DNA from 4 places in the Paenibacillus sp. ov031 genome. Region 2 is predicted to be linked to each of the others. Evidence: riboswitches for the same ligand, from Rfam matches in the RefSeq annotation. Region 2 holds a riboswitch; each other region holds the start of a gene.
The links. A riboswitch is a leader RNA that binds a small molecule or an ion and turns the genes downstream of it on or off. The one in region 2 is predicted to bind cyclic di-AMP.

Region 1 (4,339 bases), on a different contig from region 2:
ACAAGGTTTAGTTCTTATTTTCGTATTGCTTCATCAATGCTGCCAGTTCATCCTCAACAGCCTGATCCTTGCCCAGCTTCTCAAACTCATCATCCAGCGATTTTCCTTTGGACGACATCTCATTGCTGGCTTCAGCCTGAGCTTCCATCTGCATCATTTTTTCTTCCATACGCTTCATGCCGGCACTTGCAGTATCGGAGCCAAATCCGTTCAGGGCCTTGTTGATTTCGGTTTGAGCTTTTGCAGCGTTGTAGCGCGCAACCAATGTTTCACGTTTATTTTTCATTTGGGTCAACTGTTTGCGCATTTCGTCCAGCTTGCCACGAAGGTTATCGGCAGAAGCCTTGTTTTGATCATAGCTTGTTTTGTATTCAGCCATCTTCTCTTCAGCCACTTTTTTCTCTTCCAGTGCCCGACGAGCCAAATCCATATTCTGTGCACGCGCTGCTGTATGTGCTTGCTCCTCACGTTTCTTCACGAGAGCTTCCTGTTCTTCGAACAGCTGCTTGAATTTCTTCTCAATGGCAATCTGTGCAGCAACAGCTTTCTCCGCGTCCTCCAGATCTTCTTGCATATCTCGGATATATTGATCCGTCATCTTGATCGGATCTTCTGCCTTGTCAATAATAGAGTTAATGTTAGACATCGTTAAATCGCGCAATCGTTTGAAAATGGACATTATGGTATTCCTCCTAGTCGATAGTTCATCCTTGTATATAAACATACATACGTGGCAATGTTCTACTCGTTTCAATTTTAACAAAAAAAATCATAAAAAACGATTTTAGCCTACTTAGCGTACATCGAACTATTGAATCAGTTGACTAGTTTGGCACAGCTCTTCATCAAGCAGCTTCTCTGCAGTCTGCACAATCTCATCAATCTGCATGCGCGTAATTGCATCAAAGTGAATCCCCATAATCACGGTCACGGTTACTTTTAAATGTAGGGCAGCCTTACGTGCGAGCCTTTCACACAGCTCTTGCTCTTTATGCCCCGGAATATGCATCGTAGCCCCGCTTACCCGCTCACGGTCTGGATAAAATGTCGCTACTGCTCCAATATGTGATCTGCCTCCAGTTACCATAAACACCTTGTCTTCCCCTGCCTCAATCACCTGTAAACGAACGGAATTTAAGTCGTATGTACTCATCCTGATCCACCTGTCCTTTTCTATTTATATATGGTGGAATTATGGCTCCGATTTAATAAATCAGCAATGAAACATCTCACATTATGCATAAATACGGATGGCCCCGGGCATACCAAAGAGAACGCAATTTGGGAAAAGGAGGCACTAACATGCGTATACGCCTCATAATGTTATCCATCATGGTCATTCTTCTGGGAGGAAGTTACGCTCCTGCTCAGTTATGGGCTTCTTCAAGCCCGCAAACCGAACCTGCTTCGAAGTCTGATTCTTCCGAAGAAGAACAGTTGACTCTGGGACAGCTCAGACAGAAATATGCGGATACGTTCAAAACCAATGGCCCCTCGACAAAAAAGGTCGCACTGACTTTTGATGACGTACCTGATCCACGGTTCACCCCGCAGGTGTTGGATATTCTAAAAAAATACAAGGTGCGGGCTACGTTTTTCATTGTGGGACATCGCGCTGAGAAACATCCGGATTTAGTGAAACGCATGGTAAAGGAAGGGCATATTGTTGGCAATCACAGCTACAATCACCCGGAGTTCAGTAAGCTGTCCATGAATGCATTTCGCAAACAAATCTTACATACCGGGGATATTATTCGGAATCTGGCGGGGTACACGCCCAAAATGATTCGTCCACCTTATGGCGACATTAATGAGCAACAGCTGCAATGGGCAGCCAAACAACATTACAGCATTGTGAACTGGAATGTCGATTCCCTGGACTGGAAGGGCCTCTCCAAAGAGGAAGTCAAACAAAACATCCTGTCGGCCGTTAAACCAGGTTCCATTGTTCTGCAACATGCAGGAGGCGGTGTCGGATCGAAGCTGAGTGGTACCATCGAGGCGTTGCCTGAAGTTATCGAGGAATTGCGAAACCGCGGGTACGAGCTGGTGACTTTGGACGAAATGCTGGAACTGCCAAAGGGTAAATAGGTTTAGATTACGGCAGTCGGATATTCAAAAGGGTGTCCTTCATTCACATTATTGTGATGGAAGAACACCCTTTATTGTTTAATTTAGATTTAGTTGGAGTCACATATGATGATGTGCAGCTACGCTTTGATTTTATTTCAAAATGTAAAGTTCAACATCCTGAATACCAAATGTGCTCACGGATTGCTTGCTGCCAGGAATAAAGATATCGATCTTGTGACCTTTAATGGCACTACCCACATCACGAGCCGTTGCTACAAATGCCTGTTTTGGCAGTCCTGGATGTGTATGACCTGTCACCAGTACCTTTGTACCCAATGGAATGATACTTGGGTCTACTGCAATGGTACCCAATTCAAGCGGATTACCGAAGTAATCCACGGCACCCCATCCTCCATTTTCGGAAGCGTCTGCGGAGTATGCTGTTGCTTTGACGTCGACAGCTTTGCTGTAATCAAACGTTTTACCCCAGGCTTGTACAACTTTACTATCTGCATTAACGTCAAGGCTTGCGGCAGTTACCGTTTTGGCCTCCGTTTTAGCTGCTGCAGCAGAAGCTGTGTTCGTTGTTTTACCAGGGATCGTAATTTTCAAACCACCATAAATGTTGTAAGCTGAAATGTCATTGTTAGCTTTAATAAGAGCGTTAAGTCCAACTCCATATTGTTTGGATAAGGTGTAGAAGGTATCCCCCTCTTTGGCCACATGAACTGAATCAGCATGAGCCGGAACGGCCTGAATGAGCATTGCTGCTGTCAGCAAAGCTGTTGCTGTTTTGGCTATACGTTTCTTGTTAATCATGGTCTTCCTCCCTCATTATGCCTGCGAAGTTAGTTGTCGGATTCGGATGGAGGAAACCACCCTATAGGTTCAATTACATTAATAATTTATGTAGCCCTAATTCACCCCAAGCCGTGTGCAAATGATTCTTCCCCAAGCACACTCTGCATCGTTACATCCCCCACACTCCCAACTCCGGAAGTTTCGGCAGGAACAAATATATCACAACTTTGTAACCAAGAGTCGTAGTAAATGTTACCATCTGGCTAATTCACTTCAATATTTTTGCTGAATTCAAGCGACTTTTTCAAAAATATGTCTATTTGAGCTTATATCGTTGATGACAGAAACGTTACTTTTTATGTAATTCCGTGCGTATTCACACGCAACAAAACAATCCCTGCCGACAGGTCGCCGACAGGGATCTATGAGGGAATAAGAATTCTCATCCACAGTATATATTTTGCATTTTCATCCAATTCATCCTAATGATGACTTGGATGTATTAGAGCACTTTAGCAAGGAAGTCACGTGTACGTGCATGCTTAGGCTCACCAAACACTTCAGCAGGTGTTCCTTCTTCTACAATAACCCCACCATCCATAAACAGGATGCGGTCCCCTACTTCGCGTGCGAAGCCCATCTCATGCGTTACAATAACCATGGTCATGCCGCCCTCTGCAAGCCGCTTCATGACATCCAGTACTTCACCGACCATTTCAGGGTCCAGTGCTGAAGTAGGCTCGTCAAACAGCATGACATGCGGCTGCATCGCAAGCGCTCTTGCAATAGCTATCCGTTGTTTCTGTCCTCCGGACAGCTGATTAGGATAAGCGTCTTTTTTGTCAGACAGGCCAACCGTCTTCAGCAAATCTGCGCAGATTTGTTCCGCTTCCTGTGCAGATTGTTTTTTCACTTTAATGGGAGCAATCGTAATGTTCTGCTGCACCGTTTTGTGCGGGAACAGATTGAAATGCTGGAATACCATCCCCATTTTTTCACGAGTTGCATTAATGTTGTGTTTAGGGTCAGTAATCGAAACTCCCTCAAAGTCAATCTCACCGGAAGTAGGCTGCTCCAATAAGTTAAGACAGCGCAAAAAGGTACTTTTCCCCGATCCGGACGGACCGATGACCACGACAACCTCGCCTTTACCAATTGTTACGTTAATGCCCTTGAGCACATCGTTATTTCCATATGATTTGTGTAATTGTCTAACGTCTATCACTTGCACTCAACTTCCTTTCCAGTCGACCCAGCAGCTTGGACAAAATGAACGTCAGCACAAAGTAAATGGCCGCTGCAATCAGGAATGGATTCATTCCTTGGTACGTAATGTTTTTAACTACACTTGCCTGGTACATAATGTCCACCATACCAATAACCGAGATGATGGAAGATTCCTTGATAATGGTCACGAACTCATTACCGATCGCCGGCAACACCGCTTTGAACGCTTGTGGAAGCA
Region 2 (4,339 bases):
CGGATATGGGTGGCGTCATGCATGGTTTCGTACCGAATGTTGAGATTTTGCAAAATCCAGCTATGCTCTACATCGCCATCGGGATTATCGGTGCAACCGTGATGCCCCATAATCTGTATCTGCATTCTTCCATTGTGCAGACCCGTCAGATTGAACAGACGCCAAAAGGAAAAAAAGAAGCGATTCTGTATTCCACCATGGATTCAACCATCGCTTTAACGCTAGCTCTGTTCATTAATGCAGCCATCCTGATTGTGTCTGCTGCCGTGTTTCATAGTGCGGGTATGACCCAGGTTGCGGAAATTACAGATGCTTACCATCTGTTGACACCTTTGCTGGGAACCACTATCGCCAGCATCCTGTTCGGTGTAGCCCTGCTGGCTTCAGGCCAAAACTCAACACTCACCGGCACGTTGTCCGGACAGATTGTAATGGAAGGCTTCCTGAACATTCGTATTCCAGCGTGGCTTCGTCGACTGGTTACACGTCTGATCGCTATCATCCCGGCCGTCATCGTAACAGCCATTGCTGGAGAGCACGGAACAGAAGAACTGTTGATTCTTAGCCAGGTTGTGCTGTCTCTGCAGCTACCCTTTGCCGTCATTCCGCTGGTAATGTTTACGAGTGACAAAAAAAGCATGGGGGCTTTTGCCAACAAGCTGTGGCTCAAAATCATCTCCTGGATCATTGCCGGAGTTATCGTTGTCCTGAATGTGTATCTGATTATCCAGACCATTCTGTTGTTCTAGGTTAAACGGAACTACGCGGTATTTTGTCTAAATCAAAAAGGCTGATCAACTCAAGTAACGTACCCCTTGAGACGATCAGCCTTTTATATGTTTGAGCAGCAGCCTAATTATACCGATTAGATCTTAAATACTGCTCTTATTTAGTTGTCTGAATTTTGAGTTACCATTAACAATGGAAGAAGTTCCTCCAGTGATTCAATAGTCCAGTCTGGACGCTCTGCATCCGCAAGCTCCGGCTGGAATCTACCATAACCCTGCAAAATCCGGATCGTGTGCATACCCAGCTTCTTAGCCGGAATAATATCATTATCAATCCTGTCGCCGATCATGACCGCTTCCTCAGGTTTGCATCCCGCCTGTTTCAACGCTACAGCATACAATTCAGGATCAGGCTTGGACACTCCTTCTTCAGCCGAACAGGCCAGCACATCCACATACTTGCGCAAGCCGTAGCTATCCAGCCGATTTTCCGTCCCCGGACTCTGATTGGCAATGATACCAATCTTATAGTGTTGCGACAACGTCTGGAGAACAGCGTCGGCTGACGCAAAGGGGCGCTCAAGCTCTTTGCGGAACTTTAGCTTCTCCTGTATCTGTTCCCGGTGCCCCTCATCGCTGATAAGGGTACGAATAGCCAATTTCATCGGCCATTGCTCGTAATTTCGGTAAGAGGCGGCAAATATATCTCGCACCGTCTGCATCTCCACCTGATAACCGAGCGCACAAGCTTCACGAACGAACTGACCGATAATATCATCTACCGGCTCCCATTCGTCCACGAGCGTATCCCCCACATCAAAGAACAACCATTGTATTCCACGTACATCCGGCACGCCTATTCCTCCTCGTTAGCCACAGGAAATCCATATCCCTATTTCCCAAACCATAAAAAAGAAGACCCACCAACATGCATGAGTCTCCTCAAGTTTCCGTTTATTTATGATTTCAATTATAACAGGCAGCTGACACTGGATCAATCACAGGAATAGTACTAGCCACTAGCCATTCAGTAGAAACCCAACTTCCCCATTCAAGGAATATACAATACGGTCTGCTCCCATTCCCCGATAGATCCCTTTGGGGTGGCTTTGTTCCGTAATGACACACAGGGACTTGGATGTCCAGGAGCGGCAGATCTGCAAATATCGACAGGTCAGGTTTAGGCTATTTTCAAAAATAAAAACATTGCCGACACTACCTTGCGGCAAAAACCATTTCTGAGCAGCAGCTGTGTTCATGCGAATGACATGCTCCACACCGATTCTCCGGAGCCTGCGCTCTTCCCCTGCACTGTTGGTCAGAACGGCAAACGGCATTTTTTTGTACATCAGCAATTTGATAAATTTACGTCCTGCTTCATTTGGAGCAGTCACTAAGATCATCTCTTTATCCATCATTCGTTCCTCCCTTGGCGTGAAAAGACAACAAAAAAGAAGCGTGGGGGACCAAGGCCTCCCGGACGCTTCTTCAATAATCCATAGCAAAAAGACACTATGAACCAGCGTACGGCTTGTTGCCTCTCCCTTTAACGCTTACGAGGTTAGCTGACGGATTCGGGCGCGAGAGTCGCCCTATTTCCGGCTGTCACCGGAAAATTCACCCCATGGATGCCTACTGTCCTAGACAGTTCATCCTGTTGGTTCCCCCGTTTCCCACCCATGAATGAATGGAAACTCAGCGATTAAAACATCGTTCTTTTATAATCATTAATCAGAGCGATATTATCGTTTGTTTCGTTTTTCATGTAAAATTTAATTTAAATTGGAATTACGATATGAATCATACACCCGTGCCATATTGGTGTAAAGTCTGCGCAGATCACCGAATCGACGGATTTTTGCCATTTCACATCAATAATAGCGCTTACAACGTATCCATTCTCTACCCATCTCATCAAAGCTCTCTAATTCTCTCTTTAGCGAAATTCAGGTAGCAAATCAGTCACAGATCATACACGACAGCTTCAAATTAAGTTAAAAAAGCAATATTAATTTTGCATTATTTAATTGTAATCAATATAATAGAAGAAAGAAGAATATGAAATGGAGGCGATTTTCATGTCAGTCTACGACTACAAAGTAAACACCCTTCGCGGTCAGGAAGTTGAAATGTCCAACTATCGTGACAAAGTACTGCTTATCGTGAATACAGCAAGCCAATGCGGCCTCACACCTCAATTCAAAGGTCTGCAAGAGCTTCAGGATAAGTTTAAAGACTCCCCATTCGAAGTTCTTGGTTTTCCAAGCAACCAGTTTGCACAGGAAAAAGGCTCTTCTGATGATATTGCCGAGTTCTGCCAGATGAACTATGGTGTTAGCTTCCCGATGTTTGAGAAGATCGATGTGAATGGTTCAAGCGCTCACCCTCTTTTCCAGCACCTTACCAAAGAAGCGCCAGGCGTACTCGGCTCCAAAGCCATCAAATGGAACTTCACCAAATTCCTTGTGGATCAGAACGGACGTGTTCTGAAACGGTATGCTCCCAAAACAACACCTGATAAAATTGAAGCGGACATCAAAGATTTGCTTAAATAACAAGTAAAGGCCATCCGACCCCAGCAGACAGAATGAGCATGCATTCAGGGGAAACGGGTGACCTTTTTTTGTCTGGCCCATCTGTACTGTAAATAAAACAAAAAAAAGAAGCTTCCCATACGGGAAGCTTCTTCTTTATCGTTCTTATGATGCGGTCGAGAGGACTCGAACCTCCACGGGTATACACCCACTACCCCCTCAAGATAGCGTGTCTGCCATTCCACCACGACCGCATGTCGTAAATAATCGGCAACAAAATTGATTATACCCGGTTCATGTTTAAAAGTAAAGCATTTTTCTAAATATCATTTTAACTGCGCTTTTCCTTCCATAAATCGTATAATCTCGTCATTTTCTCCTACGAAGTGCATATGATTAAATTTAATCCCGTTTGTATACCCGATTAGGCCGATCACTCTACTTTATTTGTATTACCATCCTTCATATCCCTTAGTATAAAGTAACTCATAAAGTTATATAAAATAACACTAAATAGATTTAATATTCAAAAAACAAAGAAACTATTGACAAAAAGCGGATATTTATGTGAATATATATATCATATAATTCGGATTTACAAACATATAGCGAACCAAAAAGGAGTATAAATGTTATTTAACATAACATTTAACGAACCGTAGGAGGCGAAAGATTGTGAACCGTGGGAATAAGCTGCTCGATTATGTCAAACTGCTTGATTCCTCTATCCAGGTCGGAGGGTTCACCCATTCCTTCGGTATGGATGCCCATATCGCTGAAGGTACCATTCGTAGTGTTGAAGATCTCGAATCATTCATGCGCTGTCAATTGCATCCCAGCATCGTGCGTCTGGAAGGTATGGCGATTAAAGGCATATACACCGCCGCAGATCACAAGGACGCATGGCGTACAGCCCTCATCGACAAACTCGTTCATGTCCAGCGCACCCCAGTCAATCTTAGAGAACATGCCTCCATTATGGGCAAACGACTAATTAAGCTAGCTCGCGCACTACACCCCTGGATTGATTTTAGCCATCTCGAACAAACGCTGGCTAAGTATGAATCTGTTGGCTGT
Region 3 (4,339 bases), on a different contig from region 2:
CATTATAACGGAACCTGTAGTGACATCATAGCATTTTGTGGTAATTTTTTGAACTAATCACATAACCGGGGACTTTTTGGGGTGATTTCAAGCCCTAGTTATTAGCGTGGACCTTCATAGACCATACAGTAAAAAGGTTTCAAACCACCCGGTGTCTGTCGTTCGTATGTATCCTGCGTAACAAATCCGGCTTTGAGATAGACACGAATAGCCCGGTCATTCCAGGTCAGAACTTCCAGATCAATTTCGTTTGCAGGGTTCCGGCGAATGGCTTCCTGCACAATGGCCGAGACAAAAGCCGTTCCTTGACCATGACCACATCGATCGGGGTGCATGCCAAGTCCGATGCGGGTTACACCTTCAAGCGGGAAGTATTGAGCAAAACCGCAAATCTGCTGATCCTCTCCCAGCACCACCGCATATTGTTCTTTCCGTAGCTGGGGATCGCCGAATTCCACTTCAAGTGCTTTCATCTGCTCCCAGGGCAGCCAGCTATAAATATTATAAGGCGGGTCATACTGCCAATCGCAGATTAGTTCCGCGTGTTCTTCTTGCATGGGCACAACGTGAAACGTCACAGGGGCTTCATCCATACAACTGCACGCTCCTCTCATTGTGAACAAGCTATAATGATTTTGATTTGTCCATATACATATGTCATTCCATATCTAAGCTTGTTTCCACTCTACAAAAGAGGCGTTCATTTGGCAAGTCCTCGTTTTTCAAAAAAAGTGAAACAAAAGTTCCGGTAATTTCGTTTATATTATAGTGGGATGGGTAAAAACATTATAAGAGCACGGACGAAGCAATGAAAAATAACTTTAAAAAAAGTTAAAGTTAGGTTTGGTAGCTATCCCGAACGCATTAAAGGAAACGAAGCACAAAAAAACCGCCGGATACATTCCTGCGGAGAATGTACCAGACGGTTCTATTATGCTTCGTTACAGTAGTGTTATTGTTACAGCATGACGTTGCTCAGCTTGTCCCTAGTCGATGGCCAATGTCTCATATGCGTCCGTGCTCATAATGCGTTTAGCGCCAACATAGCGGTTAGCCCAGTAGCTTTCGCTTAATGCGCTGATTGTAACTCCTTTAGAAGAAGAGGAGTGTGCAAACTTTCCATCCCCTACAAAGATCCCTACGTGCGAGACCCCTTTGCCCGTTGTATTGAAGAATACCAGATCACCTGGTCTCATTTCCATCCGGGATACCGAATCACCCATGTCGAATTGTGAACTCGATTGGCGAGCCAGATCAATGCCCAGCTTGTCGAATACATAACTTGTGAATCCAGAGCAGTCAAAGCCGTTAAGCGTTGTTCCTCCGCTTTTGTATGTAGTCCCCATTGCTGAATCAATAACTTGGTCCATTTTCGAATCTGCGAATGCGCTGCCTGCTCCAAGCGATAATGCGAATGTGAGGCTGAGTACAGCTGCGGTTAATTTCTTCTTAAACAAGAGATATACCCCTTCCAATGCCTGCGAGGTTAGCTTAAGGATTCGGTTGAAGGTCCCCTATGATCCCTCTGTTGCAAGATCAATTCACCCATAACTGGTTCCCCCGCTTCCCAGGTGCTAGGAATTTGGCTATGCTAGTTATGCACCTGCGAAATCAAGAAATGACGATTAAATTTTAAGTAGTTACAAATATGAAGGTAAAGATTACAAAGTTGTTACTAAAAACTCACTGCGATTATTGTAACAGAGGTATATCACTTTGGCAACGTTTAACAACAAAATTAACAAAAAAAACCTCGACCTTTGACGGGGAAAGGTCGAGGTTTGCTTGTTTAACGGCATTTGAAGAATACAACTTTACATAGAGATGGTAACCGTTTTTAACCGTTTAATTTAATCTTTGACCGAGTTGGACTGCCATAGGCGGAAATGGGCACATATTTTCCACAGGCTCAGCAAGCACCGGGCAAGTGGATACGTTTGTTGTAGTATAAGACCAGTTAAGCCGGTTAGTAACCATGAAGCTGAAGTAAAGGCACCAAAGACCAACAGATGAAGGCCGCCCAGCAGGACAGCAATGCCGATTAGAGTGATGACTTGGCGTAGTGCAATCCATATAGCTTGAAACGTACCACGTGCTCCGCCTTCCCCATCGGGAGCTGAGATACCAAACTGCATGTACAGTAGGACATGATGGATAACCCACCCGTATACAATCCAACCAGCAACATAGGGAATACCAGGCAAGAGCAGATGGAGGGAATGAAAACCTTCCATAAAGATGGAATAGAGCCTTGGTGCGAGCCAATAAGCGGGTAGCAGCAGTAATATAGTCCGAATGGTGTGGAGCAACAGCATCGGTTTCCATAAATTTTTGATACCGCGAATGAATGGAATGCGCTCTTCCGAATGGTTATAATGCTGGAGCGAGTAGAGCAGCCCTGCCTGAATGAGTGGGCTAATCATCATCCGTATCAGCAGCATAGCCCCTAAAATCCATAAATAGCGGTGAACCTCCGGATTCGTTGTCAGACCGAGTTGGCTCTCCATTTTAAATAAAATCGTACTGAGTTCCCCTGTATCAGGGTCAGGATAACGCAGGAGCAGCGGAACCACAGCTGACTGCACCATTCGATAAAGAAAGTATCCCCATACTAATTGATAGAGAAATAAGAGTGCCGCAATGAACATATGCTGACGGACGAGAAACCAGCCTTCACGTATTTTCGCTTTCACTGTATCCACCTCACCATGACAGACTTCCGAATATGGCTTCTATAATTTTGGTTGCGCTCATGCTCCAGCGGGATTTAGTTGGCTCATCCAGTCCGGCATTCAGAAAATTGTTCATATGATGGTTCTCCAGCACAATCGTGTACAGCGGATCAGTCATAGCCCAGGAAACAGGGGAAGTATAGGTCAGTTTGTAGGTAATGCGCTCCTCGCTACCATCCCATTCTTTCGTCATGGTTTTCCCATCTTCGAACATAATTCGAACAGGCACCTTCTTATATTCACTGCCTTTTTTCTGCACTGTAATGGACGACTCGTACAACGTTTGACCGCCTTTCAGGATAGGATTGATTGCGATCTTCTCCACTGCAAAGTCAGCCATGCCGTCTCCGTATACATACTGATTAAAATAATCGGTCCAGGATGTACGCGTCACTTGCTCCACGACCTTTTGAAAATCAGACGAAGTAGGGTGTTTGAAGCGGTATTTATTCACATAGGTCGAGAGAATACGCTCCATCGTTTTAGCACCAACCTGTTGTTCTATTCCAAGTAATACAAGCTTGCCTCGTGTGTATACGTTTGCTGCATATTGATTCTGGGAATCAAACTTCCAGGAGTCCTGTGTCAGTGAAGCTGGAGAAGTAATGAGACCAGCTTGTACGGGCAGATTCGGGATAAGTCCGTATTCCTGTTCCATTACTTTGTCTTCTGCATAGGAGGTGAATCCTTCGTCCAGCCAAGCCTCTTCAAATTCATTACTCGCGACCATGCCGTAAAAATACTGATGCCCAATCTCGTGCACAACCGTGCGTTCCAGATCGTAACCAGGAGCAGAATCATCTGCACCGAAGGCGGTGACCAAGGTAGGGTATTCCATTCCCCCTGCGCCATTCCCTGATTTGGGCGGGACAACGATGGACAGTGTGGAATACGGATAAGGGCCAAACCACTTGCTATAATTGGATAGCGCTGCTTTGGCGGCGTAGAAATAACGTTCCTTCAGATCCTCATGAGCAGGGTCGAGATACAGCTTGATTCGAACGCCTGGCACATTGGGAGCAGAGAAGGGTTCTTCTGCATAAACAAAATCAGGAGAGGCTGACCAGGCAAAATCATGCACATCATCGGCATAGAACTGATATACTTTTTCGCCGTTCTTCACAACCGCTTGCTGGGTTGGGAATCCAGTAGCAGCTACTTTGTATGTTTCCGGTACCCGAATACGCACACTATAGATACCGAAATCGGCGTAAAACTCTGAATTACCGTGATACTGATGCAGATTCCAGCCTTCGGTCGTTTGACCTCGTGTGCCTACTGGCTCATATACGCTAAGTTTAGGGAACCACTGACCTGCCATAACGAAATTATCTGCTGTTCCCATGCGGGCAAAAATTTTGGGTAGCTTGACCTCAAATCGGGTGTGAAGCGTGATGCTTTCACCGCCTTTAACGGGTTTGGGCAGCCGTACCTTAATGAGGGTAGTATCTTTCATGTTTCCGTCATCCGGTTGCACATACTGCATCCGATGTAAGAGAGAAAGCCCGTCCTCTGTTTTCATTTCTGTAATATGCATGGAACCGTAACCGTTCGTGGGCATGACATCACCTCGAAGTTTCCCTCCGGATTCTTTCATAAAAGTGGTG
Region 4 (4,339 bases), on a different contig from region 2:
GTGGATGAGGCATTCCCAAGATAGGTACAATTCGGTATTTTACGTACAATTAACCTGAAATATAGGGGCAAACCGTCGCAGAACAAACATATTTCCATTAATGGATAAATAAACAAATGGAAGCTTCATCTTTGCTCAAGCCGAGGGAATGGGTTGAAAAGAATCAGGAAAAGCAAAGATCAAAATCTGTAAACAAATAAAAAAGGTCCCGAGAGTGGCAGCAATGCCATTCTCGGAACCTTTTTCGTGTTACATATGATGCGGTCGAGAGGACTCGAACCTCCACGGGGGTTAGCCCACACGGACCTGAACCGTGCGCGTCTGCCAATTCCGCCACGACCGCGTATGTCTTATCTCCGAGAAATTATATCGCGGCGACAAGAGATAATATATCATGTGCAGGTAATTAGTGTCAACAAAAAAAATATAATTTCGCCTCAATGATAAAGCTTTTTATAAATTATATCTTTGAAGGCCAGTTGCCATACCAGGCATACCCGCCTCTTCTTTCCTTATCGATATCGCTGAGTTTGTATTTCACAACCCCATCACGTCCTACGAAGATCGGTTTATCCGTTCCAATTTCGTAAAAACGTGCCCAAATTGGCGATGCACCTGAATCAGCTACGAGTTTGCTATCTCCGTTTTCTCTGACATACTTGTATCCTGTAATTTTCACGTTGTTGAACCAGGCTTCTGCCGCTTGAATGGAAGCCTTAATTTTCGAGTTCGACGGTCTTGTTTTCAAAAACTTTACAATCGTACTGCTCTCTCCAGCACTTAGAGAAGGCACTTCATAAATCCTTGCTCCTGCAGGTTTTAGGGAGCTGGAATCATGCTGCTGTCCCCATGCAGTCAGTTTACCATTTGCTACAACCTGTGTATTGAGAATAGCATCTACACCTTTGGCAACTGATTTTTTACTGCGATCCGCAAGAGAGCTGTCGATGAATGAGAAATCACCTTTACGTGCACCTACTTCATCCAGCATGTACATGACATTAATCATGGCATCGTCGTTGAAGGTAATGTGTTTGTGATAGCCTGAGCTCTGGTATACTTGTGGCCATCCTCCATTGGAGTACTGCATATTTAACAAAAAGTTGATTCCTTTGATGGCAGCAGCCGAATATCGCGGATCATTTGTCTTTTTAAATTCCTTGGCTAATCTTCTAATTTCTGAGTATGTAGCTTTATTATCAATTGTAGATTTGGCCCACTCACCACTTGTTTTTTGTAATCCTTCTTCCATCCCCCGTCAGGACGTTGATTCTTCAAAATATCTGAGATACTTGCTGTCGTTCCAGATGCGTCTGCAGCAGATACCTTAGCAGCAGGCTGAAATACCATTCCGACAACAGAGAAAATCATTGTACATGCCATTACCAAAGATGCAAACCTTGCTTGTGCCTTCAACATCGTTTAGAACACTCCCCAATTCATTTTCTGCAAACTGTTTTCCTTGAGCGTCTCCCCTCCTTATATTTGTTTTTAAACTCAAACTATTTCTTTTCATCCAATAAGTGGATTATACAAAAAGAATTCTATGCAAAACAATAAATTTTGTCAATAATTGCAACAATATGTAACAAATTCTTTATCTTAACCTATAGGTATCGTCTAATCGAAATGTGAGAAAGCCAATAAATCATCCAATTTTTCTCCATTTGAAACAGTAGTTACTTTTTTGTCATCTATTAAAACCCAATATTCGAGTTATTTCTACATAAATAGCGATAATTCCGTTAACATTGAGATGATAAGAAGTGTTCAAAATCGGTTTGACATTTTCGCATTTATGCAATATAGTTTCAAAAGGTTACAAAAACTTAATTATTCATTTGCCGAGTTTCATGTTTGAAAACGGGGGAACCATTTTGGGTGAATTATTCTTATACATAGGAAATATAGGGAACCTTCTACCGAACCCTTAGCTAACTCCGTAGGCATCGAAGGGAGAACAAAAATTTTGAAAAAGCTTATCATCTCCATTTTTGGAGCAGCAGTTCTATTTACATCCGGTGCAGCAAGCACAGAGGCAAGCAGTATCAACACCGTCGTTAACAACATGACAGGCATACCTTACAAATGGGGCGGCACAACAATGGCCGGATTTGATTGCTCTGGATTTATGAGATATATTTTCAACAAATATAGCATTGAATTACCACGCACTTCCCAGCAACAAGCTAAGGCCGGAACTCCGGTATCCAAAGCTAATCTGCGTACTGGTGACATGGTATTCTTTAATACGATGGGCAATGGCATTTCACATACAGGTGTATATATCGGGGGCGGACAGTTCGCTCATGCTTCAAGCAGCAAGGGTGTCAGCATCACACAATTATCCAATCCTTACTTCAATGATCGTTACGTAACAGCACGCCGGGTAACAGGACAATTTATGTATAACAAAATGCTGGGCAAAATATAAGTTTGATTTGATATAGTGCAAAGAGGAGGCTCCGGGTGAATCCGGGACCTCCTCTTTGTTTGGGGCTTTTGTTTACAAATCCGGTGTGCTGTAGACTTCTATACTTAATGTAAAGCCTTCTGTACTCTCATTGCACCCTGAGACAGCGCATGGCCTCCACCTACCGCTCCAGCCACAGCAACCGTCTCCATAATCTCCTGATCGGTCGCTCCTTTGGCACGTGCCTCTTCCACATGGTAAAACGTACATACCTCATTGTTCGCAAACAGTCCAATACCCAGCGCAATCAGCTGTTTGGTCTTGGCATCAATCGCCCCTGCCTGAAAGCATTCTCCAGTGAACTCATGATAAGACTTCACCACAGCTGGCAGCACATCGCTTAATTCACCAATCTGATCTTTATAGGCATGAACCTTATCATTCATCAGTGTCATGGTTACCGCACATCCTCTCGGCTGATATGTTACAAGCTCTCACTGTACCTATCTTCTCTCCGGAGAGGTGTAATTATGCCAAAACATCCATGGTAAATGAACCTAAATAGGCATGTCCTATTCTTCGAGCAGGCTCTCGCGTGGTTCGCTGAACAATTGATATCGGTAATTCCGATCAAGCTTGACCACACGACGATTCTGACGGCGAATGAGTACCTGCTCCCCGTCCCAAGCCACTACAATACCTGTCACATCATTGGACTGAATCTCGTCCCGTACTACCCTTACTTTTTCACCCGATAAACGCAGTGCATCCAATTGTGCATCACTGATCATATTTATGGCGCCTACTTTCCCAAAAAAATTATTTACAAAAAGAGACCTAAATGAAAAGTCATTTAGGTCTCACGTGACTGTATTGGACTGTCATGTCATTCGAAAGTATGTCCCGACTGAAAGTTACCGCTGCGCGTGCTCTTTGCTGTCGTTCTTCTCAAACCAAAAATCAAGCACTTTGGCGGACATCACACGTTCTTCAAGGTACTCCACTTGATGCGGTGTAAATTGTTCTTTCCAAGAGAAGGACAACTCTTCGCACAAGCCTACAATCGTCAGCAATTCTGACCAGGCAACGTAGCGTTTGTACCAGAAAAATTGAGGATGTTCAATCATATAGGGATAAAGGTCATCGAATTCCGTATGTTTACAATCCAGGGCACGCTCAAAATGTACTTTCGATTCCGCCAGCTTATCAATAAAAAATTGTTCTGTTGCCGGTTGGTTACCCATGGTGTTGCCTCCTCTCCCTAACATAACCCCATTATAAATGAAATCAGCGGTCATGCAAAGGCATTGTTATAAAAATAGGCACTTTTTCCTTTAAAAAGTCACAATTCGTTATCGTCAAATTGCACGGTGCCATCGTTCAGTGAACGAATGCGCACCAACGCTTCAACCGGGATGCCCTGCTCACGAATAGTGCGCGCTCCGGCCTGAAAACATTTTTCGACCACGACACCGAATCCAACCAGTTCCGCTCCCGAACGTTCGATAATTTTGATGACACCACGAGCGGCATCGCCATTCGCAATGATATCGTCAATAAACAAAATACGGTCATTCTCATGAATATATTCGCGGGACACCATAATATCTGTTACGATCCCTTTGGTAAAAGAAGGTACTCTTTCACAGTAGGCGTCGGGGTCAGCCAAAAGTGTTTTTTTGCGACGGGCAAATACCAGAGGAACACCCAGTTCATGTGCGGCAGCAAAGGCGACCGGAATCCCGGAAGACTCCACTGTAATGACCCGAGTTACACCACTTTCACGAAAACGAGCGGCAAATTCACGTCCCATTTCCATCGTCAATGCAGGATCAATCTGGTGATTCAGCAGACCATCCAGCTTCAGCACCTGATCTGACATGACTACACCTTCTTGTAAAATTCGTTGTTTCAATACTTCCATAA

Region 1: another riboswitch for cyclic di-AMP. It lies ahead of BUA17_RS08865 (3D domain-containing protein); the one in region 2 lies ahead of BUA17_RS16420 (HAD family hydrolase).
Region 3: another riboswitch for cyclic di-AMP. It lies ahead of BUA17_RS30105 (C40 family peptidase); the one in region 2 lies ahead of BUA17_RS16420 (HAD family hydrolase).
Region 4: another riboswitch for cyclic di-AMP. It lies ahead of BUA17_RS00565 (C40 family peptidase); the one in region 2 lies ahead of BUA17_RS16420 (HAD family hydrolase).

The regions. Positions count from the first base shown of each region.
Region 1 is NZ_FRDO01000001.1:2,090,125-2,094,463, forward strand. Features, by position in the region: gene BUA17_RS08850 (PspA/IM30 family protein) at 8-679, opposite strand; gene BUA17_RS08855 (prenylated flavin chaperone LpdD) at 809-1,153, opposite strand; gene BUA17_RS08860 (polysaccharide deacetylase family protein) at 1,303-2,091, shown strand; gene BUA17_RS08865 (3D domain-containing protein) at 2,224-2,892, opposite strand; cyclic di-AMP (ydaO/yuaA leader) riboswitch at 2,895-3,091, opposite strand; gene BUA17_RS08870 (amino acid ABC transporter ATP-binding protein) at 3,377-4,099, opposite strand; gene BUA17_RS08875 (ABC transporter substrate-binding protein/permease) at 4,086-4,339, opposite strand, start outside.
Region 2 is NZ_FRDO01000003.1:548,448-552,786, forward strand. Features, by position in the region: gene BUA17_RS16410 (Nramp family divalent metal transporter) at 1-749, shown strand, start outside; gene BUA17_RS16415 (HAD family hydrolase) at 890-1,582, opposite strand; gene BUA17_RS16420 (HAD family hydrolase) at 1,748-2,146, opposite strand; cyclic di-AMP (ydaO/yuaA leader) riboswitch at 2,264-2,439, opposite strand; gene BUA17_RS16425 (glutathione peroxidase) at 2,807-3,283, shown strand; tRNA gene BUA17_RS16435 (tRNA-Leu) at 3,434-3,516, opposite strand; gene BUA17_RS16440 (urease accessory protein UreF) at 3,938-4,339, shown strand, end outside.
Region 3 is NZ_FRDO01000014.1:27,648-31,986, reverse strand. Features, by position in the region: gene BUA17_RS30110 (GNAT family N-acetyltransferase) at 102-593, opposite strand; gene BUA17_RS30105 (C40 family peptidase) at 987-1,457, opposite strand; cyclic di-AMP (ydaO/yuaA leader) riboswitch at 1,461-1,598, opposite strand; gene BUA17_RS30100 (hypothetical protein) at 1,851-2,693, opposite strand; gene BUA17_RS30095 (M1 family metallopeptidase) at 2,704-4,339, opposite strand, start outside.
Region 4 is NZ_FRDO01000001.1:110,099-114,437, reverse strand. Features, by position in the region: tRNA gene BUA17_RS00575 (tRNA-Leu) at 260-343, opposite strand; gene pelA (pectate lyase) at 461-1,252, opposite strand; gene BUA17_RS31495 (hypothetical protein) at 1,165-1,419, opposite strand; cyclic di-AMP (ydaO/yuaA leader) riboswitch at 1,833-1,964, shown strand; gene BUA17_RS00565 (C40 family peptidase) at 1,970-2,434, shown strand; gene BUA17_RS00560 (carboxymuconolactone decarboxylase family protein) at 2,539-2,868, opposite strand; gene BUA17_RS00555 (hypothetical protein) at 2,986-3,204, opposite strand; gene BUA17_RS00550 (hypothetical protein) at 3,328-3,657, opposite strand; gene BUA17_RS00545 (xanthine phosphoribosyltransferase) at 3,756-4,337, opposite strand.